One region of the Streptomyces sp. NPDC048420 genome, then DNA from elsewhere that is predicted to be linked to it. Evidence: riboswitches for the same ligand, from Rfam matches in the RefSeq annotation. Region 1 holds a riboswitch; each other region holds the start of a gene.

The links. Region 1 has a riboswitch for cyclic di-AMP ahead of AB0D34_RS05160 (M23 family metallopeptidase). Riboswitches for the same ligand answer to the same signal wherever they lie in the genome.
Region 2: another riboswitch for cyclic di-AMP. It lies ahead of AB0D34_RS36930 (transglycosylase family protein); the one in region 1 lies ahead of AB0D34_RS05160 (M23 family metallopeptidase).
Region 3: another riboswitch for cyclic di-AMP. It lies ahead of AB0D34_RS12015 (M23 family metallopeptidase); the one in region 1 lies ahead of AB0D34_RS05160 (M23 family metallopeptidase).
Region 4: another riboswitch for cyclic di-AMP. It lies ahead of AB0D34_RS29270 (NlpC/P60 family protein); the one in region 1 lies ahead of AB0D34_RS05160 (M23 family metallopeptidase).

The regions. Positions count from the first base shown of each region.
Region 1 covers NZ_JBEZKG010000002.1:521,819-526,135, reverse strand. The annotation lists gene AB0D34_RS05165 (aldo/keto reductase) at 1-759, opposite strand, end outside; gene AB0D34_RS05160 (M23 family metallopeptidase) at 827-1,855, opposite strand; cyclic di-AMP (ydaO/yuaA leader) riboswitch at 1,867-2,023, opposite strand; gene AB0D34_RS05155 (PP2C family protein-serine/threonine phosphatase) at 2,248-3,333, opposite strand; tRNA gene AB0D34_RS05150 (tRNA-Met) at 3,441-3,514, opposite strand; gene AB0D34_RS05145 (alginate lyase family protein) at 3,568-4,317, opposite strand, start outside.
Region 2 covers NZ_JBEZKG010000025.1:51,788-56,104, forward strand. The annotation lists gene AB0D34_RS36920 (septum formation initiator family protein) at 1-149, opposite strand, end outside; gene eno (phosphopyruvate hydratase) at 252-1,538, opposite strand; gene AB0D34_RS36930 (transglycosylase family protein) at 1,831-2,514, opposite strand; cyclic di-AMP (ydaO/yuaA leader) riboswitch at 2,518-2,680, opposite strand; gene AB0D34_RS36935 (transglycosylase family protein) at 2,886-3,896, opposite strand; gene AB0D34_RS36940 (cytochrome P450) at 4,089-4,317, opposite strand, start outside.
Region 3 covers NZ_JBEZKG010000006.1:64,962-69,278, reverse strand. The annotation lists gene AB0D34_RS12025 (pitrilysin family protein) at 1-476, shown strand, start outside; gene AB0D34_RS12020 (pitrilysin family protein) at 473-1,861, shown strand; cyclic di-AMP (ydaO/yuaA leader) riboswitch at 2,071-2,237, shown strand; gene AB0D34_RS12015 (M23 family metallopeptidase) at 2,251-3,012, shown strand; gene AB0D34_RS12010 (GntR family transcriptional regulator) at 3,202-3,897, shown strand; gene AB0D34_RS12005 (HPr family phosphocarrier protein) at 4,024-4,305, opposite strand.
Region 4 covers NZ_JBEZKG010000016.1:93,226-97,542, reverse strand. The annotation lists gene AB0D34_RS29280 (hypothetical protein) at 1-151, shown strand, start outside; gene AB0D34_RS29275 (tellurite resistance/C4-dicarboxylate transporter family protein) at 129-1,112, opposite strand; gene AB0D34_RS29270 (NlpC/P60 family protein) at 1,649-2,800, opposite strand; cyclic di-AMP (ydaO/yuaA leader) riboswitch at 2,808-2,978, opposite strand; gene AB0D34_RS29265 (ScyD/ScyE family protein) at 3,242-4,317, shown strand, end outside.

The DNA of each region.
Region 1 (4,317 bases):
TGCCAGGACCTTGCGGCCGCGCTCCGTCTCCAGGTGCTTGCCCGCGCCCCCCTTCGCACGGGCGCTCTCGACCGTCGCGCCCGGGCGGTACTTGCCCGTGAGGAAGCCGGAGGCGAGGGCGAAGTACGGGACGGCGGCGAGGCCCTGGTGGGCGGCGACGGCCTGGAGTTCGCCCTCGTAGGTGTCGCGGGAGACCAGGTTGTAGTGGGGCTGGAGGGCGACATAACGAGCCAGGCCCTCGCGGTCCGAGAAGGCCAGGGACTCCGACAGACGCTCGGCGGAGATGTTGGACGCCCCTGTCGCCCGCACCTTGCCCGCCTTCACCAGCTCGTCCAGCGCGCCGATGATCTCCTCGACGGGTGTCTCCGGCTTGTCGAAGTGGGTGTAGTACAGGTCGATGTGGTCGGTGCCCAGGCGCCGCAGCGAGGCCTCCGCCGCCGCCTTGATGTTCTCGGCGGACAGACCGGGGAAGTCGGGGTGCTGGCTGACCTTCGTGGCGATGACGACGTCGTCGCGGTTGCCGCGGGCCGCGAGCCACCTGCCGATGACGGTCTCGGACTCACCGCCGGAGTTGCCGTCCACCCACGCCGAGTACGAGTCGGCCGTGTCGATGAAGTTGCCGCCCGCGGCCGTGTACGCGTCGAGGACCGCGAAGGACGTGGTCTCGTCCGCGGTCCAGCCGAACACGTTGCCGCCGAGGGAGAGCGGGAAGACCTCCAGATCGGAGGAGCCGAGCTTGCGAAGAGGAATGGAAGTCATGTCCTACGTCAACGCAGGCACCGGAAGCCGGTCTTCCGATGCCTGCGACAAAGTTCCGTAAAGAACCTCAGGGGTTGAGCCCCTTGCCCCGCAGCCACGCCATCGGGTCGATCCCGTCGGCCGAGCCGCCGGGGTGGACCTCCAGGTGCAGGTGCGCGCCGGTCACGTTGCCCGTGGCGCCGACGCGCCCGATGACGTCACCGGTGCTGACCTTCTGGCCGACGCTGACGCTGATCGAGGACTGGTGGCAGAACCACAGCTCGGTGCCGTCGTCGAGGGTGAGGATCGTGCGGTAGCCGTAGGAGCCGGCCCAGCCGGCCTCGGTGATGGTGCCGCTGTGGATCGCCTTGATCAGCGTGCCCGTGGGGGCGGCGAAGTCGAGGCCCGTGTGGTAGCCGGAGGACCACAGGGAGCCGGCCTGACCGAAGGTCGAGGTGATGGTGTACGAGGAGGTCGGCAGCGTGTACTGCTTGGCGAGCTCGGCCAGGCGCTCGGCCTCGGCCTTCTTCGCGGCCTCCTCCTCCGCCTTCTTCTTCGCGGCGGCGGCCTTCTCCTGGGCGTCCTGCTCCGCCTTGGCGGCGGCCGCGTCGGCCTCCTTCTCGGCGGCGTCCGCGACGGCCTGGGCGGCCTTGGTGTCGATCTGGTCCTGCTGCTGCTCGGCCTGGGCCAGGATCCGCGAGCGCAGCACCTCACCGGCGTCCGAGGTGGACGCGGCCTGCGTCGTCTGAGTGGAGTCGGTGCCGACCGTGCTGAAGGCGCTCGTGTCGTCGGAGGAGGCGGACTCGTCCGAGATGAGCGAGCCCACGTTCGGCAGGTCCGGCATGGAGATGGACACCGGCGGCTTGCCGGTGTTGGCGCTGGCCATGCCGCCGGCGCTGACGGCGGCTATGACACCGACGCCCAGAACGGTGGAGCTGCGGGCGAATCCTCCGCCGCGCTGCTTGGCGACGCGATGCCGGCCGCGCACCGGAGCGAGGGACTCCGCGGTCGGGTTCCACTCGCCGAGGGGGGCCTCGTCGTCAGCACGGTAACCGCCGTACACGAGAGTGTCGCTGGGTACGTACGGCGCCTCGGGGGCAGGCGGGTTGGACGCCACGTGGGCGTACTCCTTTCCTTCCTTCTCGCCTACCGGGTTAGCTGACGGGTTCGGAGCAGGAAGGTCTCCTACGCGCGTATACCCGCCGTGCTGGCACGGCGGACTACGAGCGATTCACCCCAAGTGGTGGTTCCCCGGTTCCCTTGCGGAATTCGGCGCGTGAGCACGGAGCCGTCTCTTGTGACGGCTGGGACGACCGCGCTGCGTTATCGAACGTTAATAGACCCGGGGGCCCGATTCCAAGCTGTTCCGCTTGATCGTTAACGAAATCCCGCAGGACTTACGGCCCATGAACGGCGAAAAACGGGCGAGTTGACCTTGCCTCACGTGACCCACAGGTAATGACGGTATGTCAGTTGTTATGCGGAGGGCGCTCGCCCGCTCACACCACGTCACGACGGCCGTCGTACGGCGAGCAGCGCCATGTCGTCGGTCAGGAACCCACCGGAATGCCGGCGCGCCTCCTCCGCGAGGGTCAGCAGCAGCGCGCCGGGGTCCGGGAAGCCACGGCCGGCAAGGCGGGCCTCGGGGTCGTAGAACCGCCCCTGACCGTCCCGTGCCTCGGACAGTCCGTCGGTGTACAGGAGCAGCGTGGCCCCGCCCGGGAAGCGGCTCTGCTCGGCGCGGTCGGGCCACGTGCCGAGGTCGCCCATGCCGAGCGGCAGCGCGGGTTCCCGGGGCGGCAGCGCGCACACCGTGCCGTCGGCGTGCAGCAGCAGGGGTGGCGGGTGCCCGCGGTTGACGAGCCGTACGACCCCCTCGCCGTGCGGGAGTTCCGCGAGGACCGCGGTGGTGAACCCCTCGAAGGCCTCGACGCTGTCCCGGCGCGTGCCCTCCCGCGCCAGCGCCCGCTCCAGCCGCTGGGCGACCGCCTCCAGCGTGGACTCCTGCTCGGCGGCCTCCCGGAACGCCCCGATGACGATCGCGACGGCCGCCACCGCCCCGATGCCCTTGCCGCGCACGTCCCCGACGATCAGCCGTACCCCGTGCGGGCTGTCCTGCACGGCGTACAGGTCGCCGCCGATGAAGGCGTCGGCCTGGGCCGCCTCGTAGCGCACCGCGATGTCCAACCCGCCGATGCGCCCGGCGGGTTGGGGCAGCACCGCGCGCTGGGCGGCCTCGGCGATCTCGCGCTGGGAGGCGAGCTGCTCGCTGCTGCGGCGGACGAGGAGGTTGATGAGGACGGCCAGGACGGCGACCGTCACCACGGTGACCGTCTCGGTGACGGCGTCCACTTCGAGGAGGAGGCCGAGCCTGACATGGATGGCGAGGACGACGAGGACGGACGCGACACCGGTGAGGATGGTGCCGCGCCGCGAGTACAGCGGGGCGGCGACCAGGGGCGCGGCGGTGAAGAGGGGCGCCGCGGAGAACTGCGAGGGGGTGAAGTAGTCGTAGAACGCGCCGACGACGATCAGCAGTGCCGGGAGCATGCGGACGACGGTGCGCGCGTACGAGATCGGCCCCTCCTGCTCCACTCCTCCAGGTTCCCCTGGCTGCTTTCCGCAGGCGAGCCGGGTGGACCGACCGGGGGAAACACTCAGGGCCGGAATCCAGTCACTGGATTCCGGCCCTGAGCCTTCAGTAGCGGGGACAGGATTTGAACCTGCGACCTCTGGGTTATGAGCCCAGCGAGCTACCGAGCTGCTCCACCCCGCGTCGTTGTGTAACCAGCATACGTCATCCACGGGGTGGTTCGCGCCAGGGTTGTTTCAGCGGCCGGGGTTCCCGGCGTGGGTGAGGGTCTCCCAGGAGACGAAGAGGGCGTCGGTGCCCGCGGGCCGGCTCCGCACGGCGAGCTTGTGCGCGGCCGGGACGGGGACGTGGAGCCGGTTCTCCAGGTGGTTGAGGGCCACCTCCAGGTCCGGGCCCATGTTCCGGACCACCTTGCCGCCGCAGAGCCAGGCGGGCGCGGGCTCGCCGGACTGGTAGCGGGCGTGGAGGTCGAGCGCGGCTCCGAGCCGGTCCTTGACCTCGCCGTAGAGGTCGACGCCCTGGTGCCAGGCGGTCTCGGCGACGTGCGCGGCGGCGGCGAGGGAGTACCCGACGTGCTTGAGGTTGCGGCAGGTCTCCTGGGCGAGGCCGTCCTTGAAGGTCGTCTGCCCGAACCAGTAAGTGGTCAGCTTCCGCGGGGTGTTGACGGTGGAGCCGGGCGGGGTGAGCGGGATCTTGCCGTCCTTCTCCAGATAGAAGTAGGCGGGCACGCGCTCGCGGAACCGCTCCACCGCGTGGTCGAAGGCCTTGTGGTCGTTGAGGAAGACGGCGATGCCGATGGCGGCGTCGGTCATCACGAGGTCCCAGTTGCCGTTGTAGTCGGGCACCTTCCGGGTGACGGCCGGCAGATAGGCGGTCCGCAGCATGTGCTCGAAGCGCCGGACGCGGTCGGCGGGCCACCCGGCCTTCTCGTCGTAGCGGATGATCTCGGCGGCCCGCGCCCAGGTGGACCCGGCCCATCCGGTCTG
Region 2 (4,317 bases), on a different contig from region 1:
ACGAGGGCGAGCAGCGCGGCCCGGCCGGTCAGCCGGGAGCGGCGGGCCTGCCGTCTGGTCTGAGACCGGTAGACACGGGCCGCCGTCTGCTCACCGAGCAGCTTGATCCTGGTCGCGGTGGAGAAACGGTCCCGGTCCTTGACGGCCATGTCCCCATCTCTCCTTACTCACACGCGCGTACGTCCCCGCACACGGTACGGGACCGGTGCGGGGACGTACGTACGACTGGCGAAGCCTTAGCCCTGCCGAGATCAGCCCTTGAAGCGCGGGAACGCCGAACGGCCGGCGTACACCGCCGCGTCGTCCAGGATCTCCTCGATGCGCAGGAGCTGGTTGTACTTGGCGACGCGGTCCGAGCGGGCCGGGGCGCCGGTCTTGATCTGGCCGCAGTTCACCGCGACGGCGAGGTCGGCGATGGTGACGTCCTCGGTCTCGCCGGAGCGGTGGGACATCATGCACTTGAAGCCGTTGCGCTGGGCCATCTCGACGGCGTCCAGGGTCTCGGTCAGCGAACCGATCTGGTTCACCTTGACCAGGAGGGCGTTGGCGGAGCCCTCCTCGATGCCGCGGGCCAGGCGCTCCGGGTTGGTGACGAAGAGGTCGTCGCCGACGATCTGGACCTTGTCGCCCAGCTTGTCGGTGATGACCTTCCAGCCGGCCCAGTCGTCCTCGAACAGCGGGTCCTCGATGGAGACGAGCGGGTAGGCCGCCACGAGCTCCTCGTAGTACTCGGTCATCTCGGCGGCCGAGCGGGACTTGCCCTCGAACTCGTACTTGCCGTCCTTGTAGAACTCGGACGCGGCGACGTCGAGCGCGAGCGCGATCTGCTCACCGGGGACGTAACCGGCCTGCTTGATGGCCTCGACGATGAGGTCGAGCGCGGCGCGGTTGGACTCCAGGTTCGGGGCGAAGCCGCCCTCGTCGCCGAGGCCCGTGGACAGGCCCTTGGTCTTCAGCACCTTCTTGAGGGTGTGGTAGACCTCGGCGCCCCAGCGCAGCGCCTCGGAGAAGGACTCCGCGCCGATCGGGGCGATCATGAACTCCTGGATGTCCACGTTGGAGTCGGCGTGCGAGCCGCCGTTCAGGATGTTCATCATCGGCACCGGCAGCAGGTGCGCGTTCGGGCCGCCCAGGTAGCGGAAGAGCGGGAGGTCGCTGGCCTCGGAGGCGGCGTGGGCGACGGCGAGGGAGACACCGAGGATGGCGTTGGCGCCGAGCGCGCCCTTGTTGTCGGTGGCGTCCAGGTCGAACATCGCCTGGTCGATCAGGCGCTGCTCGGTGGCGTCGTAGCCGACGAGCTCCGGGCCGATCTGGTCCATGACGGCGAGGACGGCCTTCTCGACACCCTTGCCCAGGTAGCGGTTGGGGTCGCCGTCGCGGAGCTCGATGGCCTCGAAGGCGCCCGTGGAGGCGCCGGACGGGACGGCGGCACGACCCGTGCTGCCGTCGTCGAGGCCGACCTCGACCTCGACCGTGGGGTTGCCTCGGGAGTCCAGGATTTCCCGGGCTACGACGACGTCGATGGACGGCACGAGCATCTCCTTCTTGGGATGTGACACGGTCCGCCGGGACCGCGGTGGGTTCTGCGAGACCGAGCCTAACCGGCTCGGGTGGATCGGCCACCGCGTGGACCGCCCCCTGGACAGAACCGAGAGTAAATTGTTTCTGAACTGAACAAAGACGCTCCCGGAAACCGGGCAGAAAAAACCCCGCCCCGGTGCGTACGGGGGAACACGCACCGGAGCGGGGAGCCCGTGGGGACGGGGGGACCCTCACGAGGCCTTCAGTATGAGGACCACGGATGTGAGGGCGCTGTGGTTCAGCTGGGCCTTACTTGAGGTGCAGCTGCTGGCCCGGGTAGATGAGGTTCGCGTCCTCGATGATGTCCTTGTTCAGCTTGAACAGCGTCTGGTAGCCGCCCTTGACCTTGTGCTTCTCGGCGATCGAGCTGAGGGTGTCACCCTTGACGACCTTGTACTCGCCGTCGCCCTTCTTGACCTTCTTGCCGGTCGGGGTGGTGACGGTCTTCTTCGTGGCCGGACGCTCGGACGAACGCGAGGCGCTCTGCTCCTCGGTCGAACGGCTGCTCGTGTTCGAGTCCGAGTCCGCGGAGCTCGAGGAGGGGCTGCTGCCGTTGTAGGCGGCGCTGGACAGGCCCACACCGCAGTTCGGCCAGGCACCCTTGCCCTGGGAGGCGAGGACCTTCTCGGCGACGGCTATCTGCTGGGCCTTGGAGGCCTGGTTGGCCTGCGCGGCGTAGGCGGTGCCGCCGTACGCGGCCCAGGTGGAGGCGGAGAACTGCAGACCGCCGTAGTAGCCGTTGCCGGTGTTGATGGACCAGTTGCCACCGGACTCGCACTGGGCGACGGCGTCCCACTCGGAGGCGGTGGCGGCGGAGGCGGTGCCGGTCGCCATCAGCGGGGCGGCGATGGCGACACCGGTGACGCCGGCGATGGCGGCGGCGCGGGTGGCCTTGGACGGACGACGGTGCTTGCCCTTGCCGGAAAACAGCATGGTGGATCCCCTCACCGACGCCTGCGAGGTGAGCTGTCGGGTTCGGGCCGGTTGAGTTGCCCGGTCACGCGAGTTGCGTGACTTCACCCCAAGCCGGTCCAGCGTGAACTGCTGGGCCCGGCGCTTACCTTGGGTCCCCCGCTCCTGCCTACGGCGCTTGACGCGACGACTGTTCCCGTACGGCCGCTGGCAGGATTCGGCGTTGCGACAGACGGGGCTCGGGTTGCCGAGCGGTGTTGACCGTAGACATGCGCTCGGCGGAATTTCAAAGACGATCAGGGCTTCTGAGACTCATCCCACACTTTCACCAAAGTGGACATTCGGTGCGAAGTGTGACGTGAACTGCCGCTGTTTTTCAGGTCTTTTCGACCCTATTCAGCCCCTGTGTCGAGCGTCTGACCGGCGACGATGTTGCTCGGGTCGGCCCCGATGCGGTCCTTGTTCTCGGCATAGAGGGCCCGCCACCCGCCGTCGAGGCCAAGGGAGTCGGCGATGGAGGCGAGGGAGTCGCCCGCGCGGACGGTGTAGGTGGCGGCGGCATGACGGCCGGCGGAGGAGGCCGCGCTCTTCGTCGACAGGCTCTTGTCCGCACCCTCGTCCGCGCTGGTGCCGCGGTGCTTGCCGGAGCCGAGGGCGCCGACATCGACGAGGGCCGAAGAGCCGCCCTCCTGCCACGACTTGTCCGCTTCATCCTCTTCTGCGCTCACCACGGGCGAGCCGTCGGAGGACTGCGAGTCTTCCCTGGCGGAGCTCTCGGGATCAGGAGAGTTGGATTTGTCCGACTTGGCGGATTCGTCATCACCGGTCGACGGAGAAGCCGACGGCGAGGGCGTCGCGGACGAACCGTCCAGCGAGTCGAGCAGACCGGGAGAGTCCTCGGCGCCCGACGAGTTCGAGGAATCGGAAGAGACGGATGAACCGGACGATCGGGACGACTGCGACGAACCGGATGCCGAGGACGAGGGCGTCCCGCTCCCCACACCCGTGTCGACGTCGGCCGAACTCGAGTCCTTGCTGAGGCCGGAGAGCAGACCGCAGGTCGGCCACGCGGCGATGCCCTGGTCCGCGAGGAGCTTCTCGGCCACGGCTATCTGCTGGTTGCGGCTGGCCTGGTCCGCGGTCTCGGCGTATTCGAGGCCGCCGTACTTCTCCCAGTTCTCCTGGGACACCTGCAGGCCGCCGTAGTAGCCGTTGCCGTCGTTCGCGCTCCAGGAGCCACCGCTCTCGCACTCCGCGACCCGGTCCCAGGTGGTGCCGGTGGCGGCGCTCGCTCCGCTAGCCGCGAGCAGTGGGATCGCGATGGCGGATCCCGTCACACCGGCCGCCACAAGGAGAGCCGGAGCCTGACGGGGGCGACGGTGACGACCGTTCCCGGAGAGCATGCGGGGACCTTTCCCAAGACAGCAGAAACCCGCGCGGCGAGTGGTACGGGGCACCGCGCTGGTCCGTGAACGTATAGGGGTTCGATCACTTGTCACAAGTTAATGCCGCGTAGATCACGTGAAGATCACAGACTTGAGGGCGCGTCATGTTTACGCGGCCCCGCACGGGGATAGCCCGGACCCTTCGGCCGATTACCGGACGGGCGTGAACTCCACGGGCAAAGTGCGCAGTCCACGCATGATGAGCCCACCACGCCAGCGCAAATCACTTGAATCCACCGCGAGTTGCAGATCCGGGAGACGGGTGAGGAGCGTGGCCAGCGCGGTCTGACCCTCCAGACGGGCGAGTGGAGCCCCGAGGCAGTAGTGGATGCCGTGGCCGTAACCGAGGTGCTGATTGTCACGGCGGGACACGTCCAGG
Region 3 (4,317 bases), on a different contig from region 1:
CCGGGTTCGGACTGCTCCGGCTGGCCGGTGCGCCCTCCCTGGGCTGGCTCGACGTGAAGACCTCCGGTGACGTCGAGGTGCCGGTCATCGAGGCCGCCATCGACGAGGAGCTCGCCCGGTTCGCCGAGGAGGGCCCCACCGCCGAGGAGATGGAGCGCGCCCAGGCCCAGTTGGAGCGCGAGTGGCTGGACCGGCTCGGCACCGTCGCGGGCCGCGCCGACGAACTGTGCCGCTACGCCGTCCTGTTCGGCGACCCCCAGCTCGCCCTCACCGCCGTGCAGCGCGTCCTGGAGGTGAGCGCCGAGGAGGTCCAGGCGGTCGCCAAGGCCAAGCTGCGTCCCGACAACCGCGCGGTGCTCGTCTACGAGCCCACCGCACCGGCCGAGATCGCCGACAGTGCCGAGGATGCCGCCGAGGACCCGGAAGCCGCGGCGACCGTAGAAGCCACCGACGAGAACGAGGAGGCGGCCAAGTGACCGAGCTCGCCGCGATGGAATTCCACCCGCAGCCGCAGGCGGGCGAGCCCAAGGTCTGGGCCTTCCCCGCCCCCGAGCGCGGGACGCTCGACAACGGCCTCACCGTCCTGCGCTGCCACCGCCCCGGCCAGCAGGTCGTCGCCGTCGAGGTGCTCCTGGACGCGCCCCTGGACGCCGAGCCGGCCGGACTGGACGGCGTGGCCACGATCATGGCGCGCGCCTTCTCCGAGGGCACCGACAAGCACTCCGCCGAGGAGTTCGCCGCCGAGCTGGAGCGCTGTGGCGCCACCCTCGACGCGCACGCCGACCACCCGGGCGTCCGCCTCAGCCTCGAAGTGCCGGCCTCCCGGCTCGCCAAGGCGCTCGGTCTGCTGGCCGACGCCCTCAGGGCGCCCGCTTTCGCGGACAGCGAGGTGGAGCGGCTCGTCAACAACCGCCTGGACGAGATCCCCCACGAGCTGGCCAACCCGTCCCGCCGCGCCGCCAAGGAGCTCTCCAGGGAGCTGTTCCCGGCGGACTCGCGCATGTCGCGCCCGCGCCAGGGCACCGAGGAGACGGTCGAGAACATCGACTCGGCGGCCGTGCGCGGCTTCTACGAGAAGCACGTGCGCCCCGCCACCGCGACCGCCGTGGTCGTCGGCGACCTGACCGACATCGACCTGGACGCACTGCTGGGCGACACCCTCGGCTCCTGGACCGGTTCCACGGGCAAGCCGCGGCCCGTGCCGCCGGTGACCGCCGACGACACCGGCCGGGTCGTCATCGTGGACCGTCCCGGCGCCGTCCAGACGCAGTTGCTGATCGGCCGCATCGGCGCCGACCGGCACGCACGCGTGTGGCCAGCCCAGGTGCTCGGCACCTACTGCCTCGGCGGCACCCTCACCTCCCGCCTGGACCGCGTCCTGCGTGAGGAGAAGGGCTACACCTACGGCGTGCGCTCGTTCGGGCAGGTCCTCAGGTCCGCCCCGGACGGCTCGGGCGCCGCGATGCTCGCCATCAGCGGCTCCGTCGACACCCCGAACACCGGTCCCGCCCTGGACGACCTGTGGAAGGTGCTGCGCACGCTCGCCGAGGGCGGTCTCACCGACGCCGAGCGGGATGTCGCCGTACAGAACCTCGTCGGTGTGGCGCCGCTCAAGTACGAGACCGCTGCGGCCGTCGCGAGCACGCTGGCCGACCAGGTCGAGCAGCACCTGCCGGACGACTACCAGGCGACGCTGTACCAGCAGCTCGCCGCGACCGGCACGGTGGAGGCCACCGCGGCCGTCGTGAACGCCTTCCCGGTGGACCGCCTCGTGACGATCCTGGTCGGCGACGCGGCTGCCATCAAGGAGCCCGTCGAGGCCCTCGGCATCGGTGAAGTGAAGGTCGTGACGGCCGAGTAGAGCGAGCGCCGTACAGGGGCCCTGGTGACGGAGGCGTCACCAGGGCCCCTTGGATGTCCGAGTCTCTTAGATGTCCGAATTGGGCAGGAGGTTGCCTGTCTGCCCTGTGGGATGCGCTACAAAAACCGTGATCGGTTTGGGGATTGAAAGTGTGCCCGCTTAGCGTCCTCTGGGCTGTCCGTCAGGCACCGCGCCGCGCCCGCGGCACCGGACAGTCATCGCCGAGTCCCCGCATGGCGCGAGCCAGGGGAGCCGGGGACCCAAATGGTAAGTCCCTGGGGTGAATCGGACGCCCGCGCGAGCCGCGAGGGGGTCCGTAGGAGACCTTCCTGCTCCGAACCCGTCAGCTAACCCGGTAGGCGAGAAGGAAGGAAAGGACCAGCCACTACATGGCGTTCACCTGCGCCACCGGGAAGCACCGTCGTCCCAGCCGGATGAAGCGCACCACCGCCCGCGCGGCGGGAGTCGCGGCCCTCGCCACCACCGGCGTCATCGGCACCATCGCAGCACCGGCGTTCGCCGCCGACAACTCCGTCAACTCCGTCGAACAGACCGGCCTCATGCCCGTCGTCAGCGCCGGCGCCTCGCTGGCCGAGCAGATCGACGCGCAGGCCGTCGCCCAGGAGCAGGCCGCCGCGCAGAAGAAGGCGGCGGCGGAGGCCAAGCGCAAGGCCGAGGCACGCGCCAAGGAGATACGCGAGGCCAAGGAGCGGGCCGCGCGCGAGGCCGAGCGCAAGCGCCTCAACGCCTTCGTCGCCCCGATCTCCGGCTCCTACATCTCCACCGGCTACAAGACCGGCGGCTCCCTCTGGTCCTCCGGCAGCCACACCGGTGTCGACTTCCACGCCGCCAGCGGCACCTCCGTGCACGCGGTCGGCCGTGGCACCGTCGTGGAGGCCGGCTGGGGCGGGTCGTACGGCAACGAGATCGTGATCAGGATGGCCGACGGGACGTACACGCAGTACGGCCACCTCTCGTCCATCGGCGTCTCGGTCGGCCAGTCGGTCACCCCGGGCCAGCAGATCGGCCTGTCCGGCGCGACCGGCAACGTCACCGGAGCGCATCTGCACTTCGAGGCCCGCACCACCGCCGAGTACGGCTCGGACATCGACCCCGTCGCCTACCTGCGCTCGCACGGCGTGAACGTCTGACGACGTACCGCGAGACCCCCGAGGCCCCGGCTCCCCGTGAGCCGGGGTTTTCGTCGTTTCAGTCCCTCCGCTGTCCAAAAAATATCCCTGGATTCCGGTCCGGCGTCGGAAATTCCCGCTGATTGCAATAGAGTCACTGAACACACGTCAATCGGAGACGTTTCACGGGGATTAAGGCGGAGGTCGGACATGCGTATTCCGGCGCACTCGGTATGCACGGCGATCCGGGACGACATCGTCGCCGGTGTCTACGAGCGCGGCAGCCGGCTCACCGAGGAACTGCTCGCCCGCCGCTACGGCGTCTCCCGCGTCCCCGTCCGGGAGGCCCTGCGCACGCTGGAGGCCGAGGGCTTCGTCGTGACGCGGCGGCACGCGGGCGCGTGCGTCGCGGAACCGACCGAGCAGGAGGGCGCCGACCTCCTGGAGATGCGCATGCTCCTCGAACCGCTCGGCGCCTCCCGGGCCGCCCAGCGGCGCACCGAGGCCCATCTGAAGGTGCTGCGCGGCCTGGTCCGACTGGGCCAGGAACGGGCCAGGCGGGGCAACAGCGAGGATCTGCGCTCCCTGGGGGGCTGGTTCCACGAGACGCTCGCCCAGTCCTCCGGCAGCCCGGCGCTGACCTCGATGCTGACCCAGCTGCGGCACAAGATCGCCTGGATGTACGTGGTGGAGGCGCCCGCCAACCCGGCGGAGTCCTGGGCCGAGCACGGCGCGATCGTGGACGCGGTGGCACGCGGGGACGGGGACCGCGCGCGGGCGATCACGGCGCTGCACACCGAGCGCTCCAGTGCGGCGCACCGTCTGAGGTTCCCCTCGGGGCCCGACCGCACGGACCGTGTGAGGACCTCGCAACCTCCTGTAAACGTGACGGGTCTGCGGCATTAACACGGGCGCCGTATACAAAGAGGAGTAATTCGCGGGGGAGTATTTCTGCTGCCTGTGAAAGGGAAATGCGAAGGGCCCGTCCGATAATTCGGACGAGCCCCTCGGTGCTTTTCAGGGCACCGGCACTCAGACGGTCTCGGGAAGCTCCTCAAGACCCTCGGCGACCAGTTTCGCGAGCCGGTCGAGAGCCGCGTCCGCGCCGTCGGCGTCGGAGGCGAGCACGATCTCCTCGCCGCCCTGGGCGCCCAGGCCGAGCACGGCCAGCATGGAGGCCGCATTGACGGGGTTGCCGTCGGCCTTGGCGATCGTCACCGGGATACCTGCGGCCGTGGCGGCCCGGACGAAGATGGAAGCGGGGCGGGCGTGGAGGCCCTCGGCCCAGCCGACGTTGACGCGGCGCTCAGCCATGTGATGCTGCCC
Region 4 (4,317 bases), on a different contig from region 1:
CATCAAGATCGGCGTGAAGCTGGCCCTGCTGATCGTGATCCTCGGCCTCGTCTATGTGAAGCGGGACGACGAGAAGGTCGACAAGAGTCTGTTCGGCCTGGTCGGCGCGCTGACCACGGCCAACATCTTCATCGCGGTGCTGTGGACCTGAGAGCCGCGCGCGCCTCGGCGACCGCCCCCGCGGCGACGGCGAGCCAGGCCGCCACCGCGATCCACAGCAGCACCTCACCCGGCGTCTTCAGCCACGAGATGTCCACGGCGGCGGAGACGGCCAGGGTCGCCGCCGCGGTCATGCCCATCGGGAACACGGTGGCCCAGCGGCGCACGTCATAACGCGGGCGCGGGCGTAGGAACTCGGCCACGAGCAGTACGGCGTACCAGGCCAGGTCGAGCACCAGCAGGGCGACGGTGACCGCGCGCAGGACGCCGTGGTCGTCGTCGTTCCACAGGTACAGGCGCGCGCTGTCGGCGGCGATCAGCTTCGCGCCGGCCAGCGCCGAGATGGCGAGCGCGCCGCCCGCGATCCAGTGGTCGCCGGGTCCCTCCAGCACCTGGCGCAGGTCGAAGCGGAAGAGCGCGATGCCGTAGAGGACCAGGCCGAGCCAGAACAGCACGAGTGCGGCGTGCGCGAGCCAGGCCGCCGATTCGGCCGCGGCGAGCGTGGCGCCGAGGACCGCGAGGCCCTGGGTGGCCACGCAGCCCAGGAACACCCTGCCGGGCATCCGCCGCGTCCAGTGGCGCACGACGGGCACGAGCAGTACCGGCCACAGCAGCGCGCTCAGTGCCAGCAGCGCTTCGGCGAGGGTCTGCCAACCGAGCGCGGAGAACCGGGTGCCGAGCACCGTGGTCGCCGCCACGGCCGTCAGCGCGCCCGGCGTCTCGGCCTCCGCGACCCAGTGCGCGCGTTCCCGCAGCAGCCGTACGGCGAAGTCGCCGGCCAGTCCCAGCCAGGCCGCGCAGCCGATCACCAGGGCGATCCGCGACAGCGTCTCGTAGCCGGTCAGATGCAGCCCGACTGACAGGATGCCGGTCGCCATCACGGCGGCCCCGGCGGCAGGCGGTCGCTGCGTCCACCAGACGCGCAGGGGGGAGCGGGAGGAGGTGCCGGCCATGGGCCCGATGCTAGGAAGCTCCGCGCGCCGTGCGAGCGGGGCGCGCACGCGCGCGCACGGAAATACGCGCGAGCGCAGGAGCGGGTCAGGGGCGGGTGCGGGTGCGGATATCCGACATGGGAGTGCCGGGACATCCGACACGGGAGTTCCGGACATGGGACACGGGAGCAGGGCCGCCTCTGACGCACGCCGATCCCTGTTGCGTGCCGGGTCGTAGTGCACGCCGGGTCCCTGTGGCAGGGGCGGGCCTGTCTGGCGCGGGTGGGAGGTGTGGCGCGCTCTGATCTTTGTCGTGCCGGTCTGTGACGCCACCCGGCCCCTCTGGCAAGAGGCCGCCCATCTGGCGCGTGCCGGAGTCGTTGCGCCCACTGAACCCCTGTCACACGTCGGACCGCCGCGTAAGCCCGAACTCTGGCGCACGCCGAATCCGGGACGCGCGCTCCTCGACCGCACGGCACGCGCGCGCACGAGGGACGTCTCGTGCTGAGAGGCGTCCTATAGGGCGCGATCGCGAGAGGCACCCTATAGGCGGCGTCTCAGGCCGGCCGTACCACGCTGTGGATCGCCGACTCGCCGTCGTAGTAGATCGACTCCTCGCGGACGTACGCGCCCGGCTTCGGGGCGTGGATCATCATGCCGTTGCCTATGTAGAGGCCGACGTGGCTGATGTCGTCGTAGAAGAAGACCAGGTCACCGGGCTGGGCGTCGGCGAGGGAGACCGTGGTGCCGGCGTTCACCTGGTCGTAGGTGACACGGGGGAGGTCGACGCCGGCGGCCTTCCAGGCGGCCTGGGTGAGCCCTGAGCAGTCGTAGGAGTCGGGGCCGGTGGCACCCCAGACGTACGGCTTGCCGATCTGCGCGCGGGCGAAGGCGAGAGCTTTCGCGGCCTTGGTGGCGTACGAGGAATCGGTCGCCGTGCTGGTGCTGGTACTGGTGCCCGTGCTCGAACCGGTCGAACTCTCCTGCTGGGCCGCCTTCTCCGCGGCCGCCTGCTGCTGCGCCAGCTCCGCGGCCTTGCGGGCCGCCGCCTCCTGCTTCTCCTTCTCGATCGCCGCGAGCCGCGCCTTCTCCTGGGCCGTCAGTTCCGACAGCAGGTCGCGCGCGTCGGCGAGCTTCTTCTGGACGGTCGCCTTGGCGGCCTTCAGGTCGCTCTGCGTCTCGGTGAGCGTCTGAAGGCTCTGGGAGGCCTCCTGGCGCTTCTTCATCGTCTCGGACTGCTCGGAGACGTAGTCGTCGACCGCGCCCTTCTGGCGGCTCGTCAAGCGGCCCATCAGCTGGGTCTGGTCGAAGTAGTCCTGCGGGGTGTCGGAGAGCAGGAAGGTCGCGGTGTCGGGCGCGGCGGCGCCGGTGCGGTACTGGGCGGCGGCGAAGGAACCGAGCTCCTCGCGCGCTTCGTTGAGCTTCTGGGTGCGCTGGGCGACGTCGTCGAGGAGCGTGTCGACCTGCTTGCGCTGCTTGGTCGTCTTCTCCTTGGCCGCGTTGTAGTTGTCGGTCGCCGACTCGGCCTGGCGGTAGAGGTCGTCGACCTTCTTCTCGACCTCTTCGAGGCTCGGCTTGTCATCGGCGGGCGCGGCGTTCGCCGACTGGGACAGCAGGGCCACGGAGGTGAGGGCGGCCGTCGCGAGGGCCGGGGTCCGTATGCCTGCTACGCGCGTACCAGCGGGACGCGACTTGCGGTGCGACGCCAAGGGAGGCGACTCCTTCCAATGCTCCGCCTACCGAGTTAGCTGTCGGGTTCGGGCGAAGTGCTTCGGAAGGTTTGCCCTACGGCCCTCCCCTGCGCGGGAGTCGGCCGATTCACCCCAAGTTCGGTGGGTCCCCGGCTCCGGGCGCACGGCGGCGCTGCGGACTCGGCGGAGGCCGTGCGGCCCGGCGAGGTTCGCCGGAGGGGGTCGTACGGCCTGCCTGGAACGGTAGCCAACCGGTGTGGTCCGTGTGAAGGTTGATGTTCGATATGCCCGATACATTTTCGTGACCTTGGCCCCAAACATTGCCCCGCGTGGCCAATCCGGAGTGATCTGCCACGACTTGGGCGTATTTTCGCCGGAGTGACGACGTCCGCCCGCTTCCTGGGTCTAACTTCCAGCCAGCCGCGGTGGGGTGCCGCGGCCGGTTGGAGGGGTACGGCCATGAGAATGCGCACAGGACTCGTCGTCGCCACGTCGGTCGCGCTCGCCGCCACCGCGGGCATCGCCCCCGCTGCGGCGACGGCCGGGCACGGCGGAGGCAAGCCGGTGATCCGCGTGATCGCCAAAGGCCTCGACAACCCGCGCCAGCTCTCCTACGACGACGGTCACGTGTACGTCGCCGAAGCGGGCCGGGGCGGCAGGAAGTGCGTCGGGGCGGGTCCCGAGGGCGAGACCTGCATCGGGCTCAGTTCCGCGGTCACCAAGATCTACTGGGACGGGGGCGCGTGGAAGCACCGCAGGGTGGTGCAGGGGCTCCCGTCGGGCGCCGCCCCCGACGGCGGTTTCGCGACCGGGGTGGACGGCGTCTCCGCTCTCCACGGCCAGGTCTGGGGCGTCGAGACCTACGCCCCGCCGGAGGCCGGGGTGCCGACCAAGCCGCCCTGGAACACGCTCGGCAAGCTGCTGCGCGTCGGACACGGCAAGGCGAGGATCGCCGCCGACATCACCGCCGTGGAGCTGAAGTACAACCCGCACAAGGCCTCCGTCGAGTCCAATCCGTACGCCGTCCTCGCCCTGCCCGACGGTCGGAAGATCGTCGCGGACGCGGCGGGGAACGACCTGGTCGTGGTCTCGCGGCACGGCAAGGCGCGGCCCTTCACGGTCTTCCCGGACCACGACAGGAACCAGTCCGTGCCGACCTCCCTCGCCCTTGGGCCCGACGGCAAGCTCTATGTCGGCGAGCTGAACGGCGAGGCGGCGAAGCCCACCGCGCGCGTGTGGAAGGTCGACCCCTGGACCGGGAAGATCCTCGGCTGGAAGTCCGGCTTCGGCTCGATCAGCGGAATCGCCTTCAACGACGACGGCGACCTGTACGTCAGCCAGCTCTTCGCCGGCGTCGTGACGAAGGTCTCGCACGGCAAGCGCACGCAGGTGAAGGTCCCGTTCCCGGCGGGCGTCGCCGTCGACCCCTACGACGGCAAGGTCTACGTCTCGGCCTGGTCGATCGCCGACCGTGACGGCACCGTCATGGAGGGCAGGAAGACACCGGGAGGCCAGGTCTGGAAGATCCTCGGGTT